Regions from separate parts of the Bradyrhizobium amphicarpaeae genome, predicted to be linked through region 1. Evidence: predicted binding sites of a transcription regulator. Region 1 holds the regulator's gene; each other region holds the start of a gene.
What was found. Region 1 encodes PhoB, which activates phosphate uptake and scavenging genes when phosphate is short. Its sites were predicted from a motif close to TGTCATNNANCTGTCAT; they were not measured.
Positions count from the first base shown of each region.

Region 2: the regulator PhoB is predicted to act here: its motif matches at 1,634-1,650, upstream of CIT40_RS14635 (DUF47 domain-containing protein).
Region 3: the regulator PhoB is predicted to act here: its motif matches at 1,998-2,014, upstream of phnF (phosphonate metabolism transcriptional regulator PhnF).

Region 1 is NZ_CP029426.2:6,735,148-6,738,421, reverse strand. It holds gene pstA (phosphate ABC transporter permease PstA) at 1-77, shown strand, start outside; gene pstB (phosphate ABC transporter ATP-binding protein PstB) at 74-895, shown strand; gene phoU (phosphate signaling complex protein PhoU) at 907-1,623, shown strand; gene phoB (phosphate regulon transcriptional regulator PhoB) at 1,647-2,354, shown strand; gene CIT40_RS31635 (GcrA family cell cycle regulator) at 2,574-3,086, opposite strand.
Region 2 is NZ_CP029426.2:3,188,757-3,192,030, reverse strand. It holds gene CIT40_RS14640 (inorganic phosphate transporter) at 1-935, opposite strand, end outside; gene CIT40_RS14635 (DUF47 domain-containing protein) at 947-1,591, opposite strand; gene CIT40_RS14630 (branched-chain amino acid ABC transporter permease) at 1,748-2,716, opposite strand; gene CIT40_RS14625 (branched-chain amino acid ABC transporter permease) at 2,718-3,274, opposite strand, start outside.
Region 3 is NZ_CP029426.2:6,579,576-6,582,849, forward strand. It holds gene CIT40_RS30880 (carbon-phosphorus lyase complex subunit) at 1-847, opposite strand, end outside; gene phnH (phosphonate C-P lyase system protein PhnH) at 851-1,459, opposite strand; gene phnG (phosphonate C-P lyase system protein PhnG) at 1,464-1,928, opposite strand; gene phnF (phosphonate metabolism transcriptional regulator PhnF) at 2,047-2,775, shown strand; gene phnE (phosphonate ABC transporter, permease protein PhnE) at 2,910-3,274, opposite strand, start outside.

The sequences.
Region 1 (3,274 bases):
CGCTGCTCATCACCCTGACCGTGCTTGCCCTGAACATTGGCGCGCGCATCCTTGGCGCCGAGAGGACCGCAAAATGAGTGATCTTTCCGTATCGATGAGCGCGTCCGGCGGCCTGCCGCAGGCGCCGGTGCTGCCCGAGGCGCCCGCCAAGGTGACGGTGCGCAACCTCAACTTCTATTACGGCGAGCACCACGCGCTGAAGAACATCAACCTGACGCTCGGCGCCAACCGCGTCACGGCGTTCATCGGCCCGTCGGGCTGCGGCAAGTCCACCCTGCTGCGCATCTTCAACCGGATGTACGACCTCTATCCGGGCCAGCGCGCCACCGGCCAGCTGATGCTGGACCAGACCAACATCCTCGACCCCAAGCTCGACCTCAATCTGCTGCGCGCCCGGGTCGGCATGGTGTTCCAGAAGCCGACGCCGTTCCCGATGACGATCTACGAGAACATCGCTTTCGGCATCCGCCTCTACGAGAAGATCTCGAAGTCCGAGATGGACGACCGCGTCGAGAAGGCGCTGCGCGGCGGCGCGCTGTGGAACGAGGTCAAGGACAAGCTCAACGCCTCCGGCCTGTCGCTCTCGGGCGGCCAGCAGCAGCGCCTGTGCATTGCCCGCACCGTCGCGGTGCGCCCCGAGGTGATCCTGTTCGACGAACCCTGCTCGGCGCTCGACCCGATCTCGACCGCCAAGGTCGAGGAGCTGATCCAGGAACTGTCCGAGAACTACACGATCGCGATCGTCACCCACAACATGCAGCAGGCCGCGCGCGTCTCCGACAAGACCGCCTTCATGTATCTCGGCGAGCTGATCGAGTTCGACGACACCAGCAAGATATTCACGTCGCCGACCGACCGGCGCACGCAGGACTACATCACCGGCCGGTTCGGCTGAGGAGACGGAACATGGGTACCGAACATACCGCAAAGGCCTTCGACACCGACCTCCAGGAGCTCACGCGCCTGGTCGCCGAGATGGGCGGCATCGCCGAGCGCATGATCGTCGATTCGGTCGATGCGCTGATCCGCCGCGACGTCGCGCTCGGCCAGCGCGTCGTCGCCATCGACGCCGATCTCGACGCGCTGCAGAAGCGCATCGAGGAACGCGCCGTGCTCACCATCGCCCGCCGCCAGCCGATGGCGGTGGATTTGCGCGAGATCGTCGGCGCGATGCGCGTCGCGACCGACCTCGAGCGGATCGGCGACCTCGCCAAGAACATGGGCAAGCGCGTGGCCGCGCTCGAGACCGACTTCCATCCGCTCAAACTGTTCCGCGGCCTCGAGCACATGACCGACCTCGTGCAGCAGCAGGTCAAGTCGGTGCTGGACGCCTATGCCGCGCACGATCTGCCGGCGGCGATGGCGGTGTGGAAGGGCGACGAGGAGGTCGACGCGATCTGCACCTCGCTGTTCCGCGAGCTCCTCACCTACATGATGGAGGATCCGCGCAACATCTCGTTCTGCATCCACCTCATGTTCTGCGCCAAGAACATCGAGCGGATCGGCGACCACGCCACCAACATCGCCGAGACCGTGTTCTACATGATCGAGGGCCAGGCGATCACCGACAAGCGGCCGAAGGGCGACATGACCACCTTCGCCACGACGATCCCGAATACCTGAAGACTTTAAGGAGCGACGACACCATGGGCGCACGCATTATGGTGGTTGAGGACGAGGAAGCTCTCACCGAGCTGCTTCGCTACAACCTCGAAGGCGACGGCTATGACGTCGAGACGGTCATGCGCGGCGACGACGCCGACACCCGCCTCAAGGAGCACATCCCCGATTTGATCGTGCTCGACTGGATGCTGCCGGGCCTGTCGGGCATCGAGCTGTGCCGGCGCCTGCGCACCCGGCCCGAGACCAAGCAGCTGCCGATCATCATGCTCACCGCGCGCGGCGAGGAGAGCGAGCGGGTGCGGGGCCTTGCGACCGGCGCCGACGACTACATCGTCAAGCCGTTCTCGGTGCCGGAGCTGTTGGCGCGCGTGAAGGGCCTGCTGCGGCGCGCCAGCCCCGAGCGGCTCGCGACCGTGCTGGCCTATGGCGACATCGAGCTCGACCGCGACAAGCGCCGCGTGGCGCGCTCGGGCCGGCCGATCGATCTCGGCCCGACCGAATATCGCCTGCTGGAATTCTTCCTGGAGCATCCCGGCCGCGTGTTCTCGCGCGAGCAGCTGCTCGACAGCGTCTGGGGCCGCGACATCTACATCGACGAGCGCACCGTCGACGTCCATATCGGCCGCCTGCGCAAGCTGCTCAATCTCGGCCGCGAGCAGGACCCGATCCGCACCGTCCGTGGCGCCGGCTACGCGCTGGACGATCGCTTCGCCAAGGCGGAGCAGGCGTAGGGGCTGCGTGCGTTGGGTTTGGCGGACTGCCGCCACACCCTCAGTGTCGTCCCTGCGAATGCAGGGACCCATAGCCACAGGGTGTGGTTTGTCGAAAATTCAGGAGTGATCGTCCCGCGCAATATCAGCGTCCGGGATTATGGGTCCCTGCGTTGGCAGGGACGACATCCGATGTGGTGAGCCGCCTTCGCGCGACGACCAAAAAGCGTGCTGATAATCCTACCGCGGTCCCGGCTTCGGTGCCGCACGGCGCCGGTCCGCCGCCGGCTGATACGCCACGCGCGAATGCTGGGCGCAATAGGGCAGGCCGGACAGCGCCTTGCCACCGCAGAAGAAGAAGTCCGGGCTGGAGGGATCGCCGACCGGCCAGTGGCAGGTCGCCTCGTTCAGCTCCAGCAGCGACAGCCGCTGGCTCATCGGCACCACGTTGTCGTAGGTGACCGGCTCGGCCTCCACCTCGACCTCGAAGGCCTGGGCCAGCGCGGTGTTGCCGCGCGCGACGGGGCGGGTCACCCGCATCATGTGCTGGGCGGGGCGCGCCTTGCGCGGCCGGGGCGCTGCCGAGGACGGGCTCTTGGCGCGGCCGGACAGACCGAGCCGGTGCACTTTGCCGATCACGGCATTGCGGGTCACATTGCCGAGCTCAGCTGCGATCTGGCTGGCCGAAAGTCCGGCCTCCCAGAGCTTTTTCAGCTGCTCGACGCGATCATCGGACCAGGTCAAAACCGTCATTGCACCCTTTCCCTCGTCGCGCGGCTGCCGTCCTGGCGCCCATGCGGCGATTGCTAAGCCTCGAAAAACCCGTGCCGCCAGAATCCCTTAAGGCTCGCCGGGCGCGACTGACGCCCGAACGTTTACGCCGGTACATGAGGACTCTTGAGATCAGAACCACTGCACGAGATGTCGTATCTGACAATTCA
Region 2 (3,274 bases), 3.5 Mb from region 1:
CAGGCGTAGACGATCGAGCTGGCGACGTTCCAACGGACCGCCGAGAGACGACGAGCGGCGCCGACGCCGACGATGGCGCCGGTGATGGTGTGCGTGGTGGAGACGGGAACCCCGAGATAGGTCGCCATGAACAAGGTCGCGGCCCCGCCGGTCTCGGCGCAAAAGCCCTGCATCGGGGTCAGTTTGGTGATGCGCAGGCCCATGGTGCGGACGATGCGCCAGCCCCCCATCAGCGTGCCCATCGCCATCGCCGCCTGGCAGGACAGCACCACCCAGAATGGTACGAAGAATTCGCCGCCGAGATGGCCCTGCGAATAGAGCAGCACCGCGATGATGCCCATGGTCTTCTGCGCATCATTGCCGCCATGACCGAGCGAATAGAGCGAGGCGGAGGCGAATTGCAGGATGCGGAAGGCGCGATCGACCGCAAAGGGTGTGGAGCGCACCGAGGCCCAGGACACGATCGCAACCAACACCATCGCGAGCAGGAAGCCGACGAGCGGCGACAGCACGATTGCGATCACGGTCTTGGACAATCCGCTCCAGACCGCCGCGGAGAGCCCGGCTTTCGCCACACCCGCACCGAACAGCCCGCCGATCAACGCGTGGGACGAGGAAGACGGGATGCCAAGCGCCCAGGTGACGAGGTTCCAGACGATGGCACCAACCAGGGCGGCGAAGATCACCTGGGCATCGACGATCGCGGGATCGATGATGCCGGTGCCAATGGTCTGGGCGACGTGGAGGCCGAACACCATGAAGGCGACGAAATTGAAGAACGCGGCCCAGAACACGGCGTATTGCGGCCGCAGCACGCGGGTCGAGACGATGGTCGCGATCGAATTGGCGGCGTCGTGCAGGCCGTTCAGGAAGTCGAACAACAGCGCGACGGCGATCAAGCCGACCAGGACGGGAAGACCCAACGCGGCATCCACAGCGGCCTGTCCTAAACTTGCTCGATGACGATGCTGTTGATCTCGTTCGCGACGTCGTCGAAGCGATCCGCCACCTTTTCGAGGTGGTCGTAAATCTCGACGCCGACGATGAAGTCCATCGCATTGCCGTCGCGGTGCTTGAGAAACAGCTCCTTCAGGCCGATGTCGTGGAGATCGTCGACGCGGCCCTCGAGCTTGCCCAGTTCCTCCGTGATCGCGGTCAGCATGGCGACGTTCGGGCCGATCGACTGCATCAGCGGCAGCGCGCGGCCGACCAGATTGGCGCATTCGATCAGAAGCCCGCCGATCTCGCGCATCGGCGGCTCGAAGGTGCGAACCTCGAACAGCATCACCGCCTTGGCCGTCTGCTGCATCTGGTCGATGGCGTCGTCCATCGACGTGATCAGGTTCTTGATGTCGCCACGGTCGAACGGGGTGATGAAGGTGCGGCGCACCGCCGTCAGCACCTCTCGGGTGATGTTGTCGGCATCATTCTCGAACTGGTTGACGCGCTGGCAATAGACCGGCGTCTCCTCGCCTCCGTTCAGCATGCCCTGGAGCGCGATGGAGCCCTGGATCACCGTCTGGGCATGCCGGTCGAACAGGTCGAAGAACCGCTCTTCCTTGGGCAGGAAAGCACGAAACCATCGCATCATGGGGGTAGGCTACCGGTTGGAAATGGCCCGGCCCTGTGGGACCGTCATGAAACTGTCATAGACCATTTTCGATCCGCGCGCGTGTCATCTCACGCCCGCGGAGCCGGATCATCCACCGCTTTCAGATGGCCGGGAAACCGTTCTTGAATCAACCAGTTAGAGCGATCGCCGGAAGTAATGCGCGATTTCGCCGATGACGCCGCGGCGGAACGTGAGCACGCAGATCACGAAGATCGAGCCCTGGATCACCGTCACCCACTGGCCGAAGCCCGCGAGATATTGCTGCATGGCGATGATCGCGAAGGCACCGACCACGGGGCCGAAGATGGTTCCGAGGCCGCCGACCAGCGTCATCAGCACGACCTCGCCCGACATCGACCAATGCACGTCGGTGAGCGAGGCGTTCTGCGCCACGAACACCTTCAGCGCACCGGCAAAACCGGCCAGCGTCCCTGACAGCACGAAGGCCAGGAACTTGTACTGGTCGGTCCGGTAGCCGAGCGAAATCGCGCGCGGCTCGTTCTCGCGGATCGCCTTCAGCACCTCGCCGAACGGCGAATTGATGATGCGGAAGATCAGCAGGAAGCCGGCGAGGAACCCGACCAGCACGACGTAATAGAGCACCGTGGGCTTGGACAGATCGAAGACGCCGAACATGTGTCCCTGCGGGATGCCCTGGATGCCGTCCTCACCGTGAGTGAATGGAGCCTGGAGGTAGATGAAGTACAGCAGCTGCGACAGCGCCAGCGTGATCATCGAGAAATAGATGCCCTGACGGCGGATCGAGATGTAGCCGGTGATCAGCGAGAGCACGAAAGCCGCGGCGATGCCGACGAGGATGCCGAGCTCGGGCGGCAACGCCCACACTTTCAGCGCATGCGCGCAGCAATAGCCCGCGGTTCCCAGGAACATCGCGTGCCCGAACGACAACAGGCCGCCATAGCCGATCAGCAGATTGAAGGCGCAGGCGAGCAGCGCAAAGCACAGCGCCTGCATCACGAAGAACGGGTAGACGCCCGTGAATGGCACCGACGCCAGCAGCAGCGCCATCAGTACGAAAGCGATCATCTCGTCGCGCATCGCGCGAGGGGTCACCGGCAGCGTGTCGTCCGTCAGGGTTGTCATATCAGGCTGCCCTTCCCGTCAATCCCGTTGGCTTCACCAAGAGCACCAGCACCATCAGCACGAACACGACGGTGTTGGAGGCCTCGGGGTAGAAGTACTTGGTCAGTCCCTCGATCACCCCCAGCGCGAAGCCGGTGATGATGGAGCCCATGATCGATCCCATGCCGCCGATCACGACCACCGCGAACACCACGATGATGAGGTCGGCGCCCATCAGCGGCCGCACCTGGTTGATCGGCGCCGAGAGCACGCCCGCGAGCGCGGCAAGGCCGACGCCAAGGCCGTAAGTGAGCGTGATCATGCGCGGCACGTTGACGCCGAAAGCGCGGACCAGCGTCGGATTTTCAGTGGCGGCGCGCAGGTAAGCACCGAGCCGCGTCTTCTCGATCAGGAACCAGGTCGCGATGCACACCACCAGCGAGAAGATGACGACCCAGCCGCGGTAGACGGGCAGGAACATGAAGCCGAGATTCATGCCGCCCTTGAGCTGGTCCGGAATGGCGTAAGGCAGGCCGGAGGAGCCGAAATAGTTCTGGAACACGCCCTGCACGATCAGTG
Region 3 (3,274 bases), 160 kb from region 1:
CGCTCTGGCCGAAGGCGAGGCCATAGCCGCGGGTGAAGCACGGCGCTTCGGTCGCCGAGCCCTTGAACTGGTTGACCATCTGGCACTCGGTGAGTTCGATCGAGCCGAGCGGCACGGCGAAGCCGACGTCCTCCGCCAAGAATTCCACCTCGACCTCGCCGAAGCGGATCTCGCCGGCGAAAGGATGGTTGCGGCCATAGCCCCGCTGGGTGGAATAGCCCATCGCCAGCAGGAAGCCCTCGTCGCCGCGCGCGAGGTTTTGCAGCCGCAAATCGCGATCCGCCGGAAAATTCAGCGGCTCGCGGGTGAGATCGCCGACGCTGGCGCCGTCCTCGGCCTGGGGCGAGGATTCGATCAAGCCATCGCGGCCCAGAATGTCGGTCACCCGCGGCGTCGGCGCCGTCGACGCCTCAGCCATTGCCGGCGCCTCCGGCACAGATCCTTGCGCGAGCGCGGGATCGAGCAGGCGATGGGTGTAGTCGAAGGTCGGCCCGAGGATCTGGCCGCCCGGAATGTCCTTGAAGGTCGAGGACACCCGCCGCTGCACCCGCATCGCACCGGTGTCGACTGGCTCGCTCGCACCGAAACGGGGCAAGGTGGCGCGGAAGGCACGAACCAAAAAGATCGCCTCGATCAGGTCGCCGCGCGCCTGCTTGATCGCCAGCGCCGCGAGCTCGCGGTCATAGAGCGATCCCTCGCTCATGACGCGGTCCACCGCGAGCCCGAGCTGCTCCGAAATCTGGTCGAGCGTGACCTCCGGAACGCTTTGGTCGCCGCGCCGCTTGTCTGCGAGCAGGCGATGGGCGTTCTCGATGGCGCGCTCGCCGCCTTTGACTGCGACATACATGCTTCAGCTTCCCTTGCTCACGATGCGCGTGGTGCGAGGGATCGCGACCAATGCGTCATCGGCGACCAGCACCACATCGATGCCGCGCGGAAACAGCGCCTCGTTGACATGCAGGCGCTCGAACAGATCGAACGGCTTGACCGACGCGTTGAGCATCGCGACGCCGTCGATGCCGGGGCCGCGCAGCTCGAAACTGCGGCCCGCGTCGAGGCTGTCGACCTGGAGGATCAATGTGGTGGACCGGTCCGGATATTCGCTGGTGCCGAGCGCGAAGCGTTCGAGCGGCGGCAGCGCACCGCCGTCGCTGATCAGCGCAAAACTCGCAATCGAGGAATCCTGCACCACCGGCGCGCCGGTGTGGAATTTCAGCCATTTCACCACGTCCGGCCTCTCCGCCATCCGCGCGTCGAGCCAGATCGGCGTGTCGTGGTCGAACAGCGTCAGTGCGATCGCGGCGGCGCCGCGCATCATCCTGTCGGGCGTCCCCGCCCCCGGCACGATGCGCTGGACCGAGCCCGGCCGCGCCATCGCATCCATCACCGAGCGAAAGGTCGATTGCGCCGACAGCACCTTGTCGACGAAACCCGGCGGCAGTTCCGCAATCGTGGTCATGATCTCAGCCCTCACCGCGCACCATGGTGTAGAAATCAACCTTCGTCGCGGCGGTCTCCGCCGCCGCCTGCTTGCGGCCAGTCATAAGCTGCTCACGCAACGGGGCGATAACGTCCCGCTCCACCGCCGCGCCAAAATCCCGGGACTGCACCAGGGCGTCGCACAGCGCGATCAGCCGCGCCTTCTCGCCGTCGCGCCCGAGCGTATAGCCGAACCCGACCTCGCCGCTCGCCAGCCGCACCGCGGCGCGCGACACCGTGGCTTCGCCGAGATTGAACGGCGAACCGTCGCCGCCGACCCGGCCGCGCAGCATCACGAGGCCGTTTTCGGGCGCGCGCAGATCCTGATGGGCCGGCAGGACGAAGTCGCGGAGGCGGGCGGCGATCTCGCCCGCCTCCGCGTGCGCCAGCACGGCCATTGCGGCCTGGCGCTGGGCTTGCTGGTTGTTGTGCTGGGTCACCTGATCCACCGAACTTTCCGACCGAACTTGCCGCATCGAAGTTGTCTATGATAATAGACAACTTCATACGGGAGCGCCATGACTGTTTCGTGACAAAGCTGTGATTTCTGGAGTAGGTTGCCGCGACATGAGCATGCAGGACACCGCCTCCTCGGGCGTCGCGCTATGGCGCCTCGTTGCCGACGGCATCGAGCGCGGCATCGCCGACGGCCGTTTCGCGGCCGGCGACAAATTGCCGGGCGAGATGGAGATCGCCGAAACCTACCGCGTCAACCGCCACACCGTGCGGCGCGCGCTGGCAGCCCTTGCCGAGCGCGGCCTGGTGCGCGCCGAGCGCGGCAGCGGAACCTATGTCGAGGCGCAGAAGCTCGCCTACCCCTTGCGCTCGCGCACCCGCTTCTCCGAGATCGTCGGCGCCGGCGGCCGCGAGCCGCGCGGGCAGTTGATCGAGGCAACCGACGATGTCGCGACCCGCGAGCTGGCGCGCGAACTGGGCTTGAAGACCGGCGCGCCGCTGGTGCGGATCGAGGCGATCCGCCTCGCCGATCGTACGCCGATCTGCGTCTCCACCACCTGGCTGTCGGCGGAATTGTTTCCAGGCGCTGGCGCGGTGTTCGCGGCGACGCGCTCGATGACGAAGCTGCTGGAACATTACGGCGTGCGCGACTATCGCCGCGGCGCGACCCGAATCACCGCCGGCATCGTCGACGCCACCGACGCCGCCCGGCTCGATCTGGCGCTGGGGCGGCCGATCCTGGTGGTCGATGCGACCGACCACGATCTCGACGGCAAGCCGCTGATGACCAAGCACTCGCGGTTCGCAGCGGAGCGGGTGGAATTTTTGGTGGAGTCGTAGGTTCTTCCCCTCTCCCCTTCTAGGCGAGACTCGTAGGGTGGGCAAAGCGAAGCGTGCCCACGACTTTGACCGTGTCGGAAAAAATTCGTGGGCACGGCGCTAACGCGCCTTTGCCCACCCTACGGCAGTACCGACTAGGCCACCGCCCTGCGCCCGATAATCGCGAACCGCAGCTTGCCCGAGATGAAGTCAATCGCGGCGACCGCGACCAGGATCATCAGGATCAGGAACGACACTTTCTGCCATTCCAGCACGCGGATCTGCTCGGCGAGCTGGAGGCCAATGCCGCCGGCGCCGACGATGCCGATGATGGTGGCCGAGCGCGTGTTGGATTCGATGAAATAGAGCACCTGGCCCGCGATCACCGGCAACACCTGCGGCATCAGGCCGAAGCGGATCTCGTGCAGCGCGCTGCCGCCTGAAGCACGGATGCCTTCGACCTGCTTCTGGTCGGCCCCCTCGATCGCCTCCGAGAACAGCTTGCCGAAGGCGCCGAAAT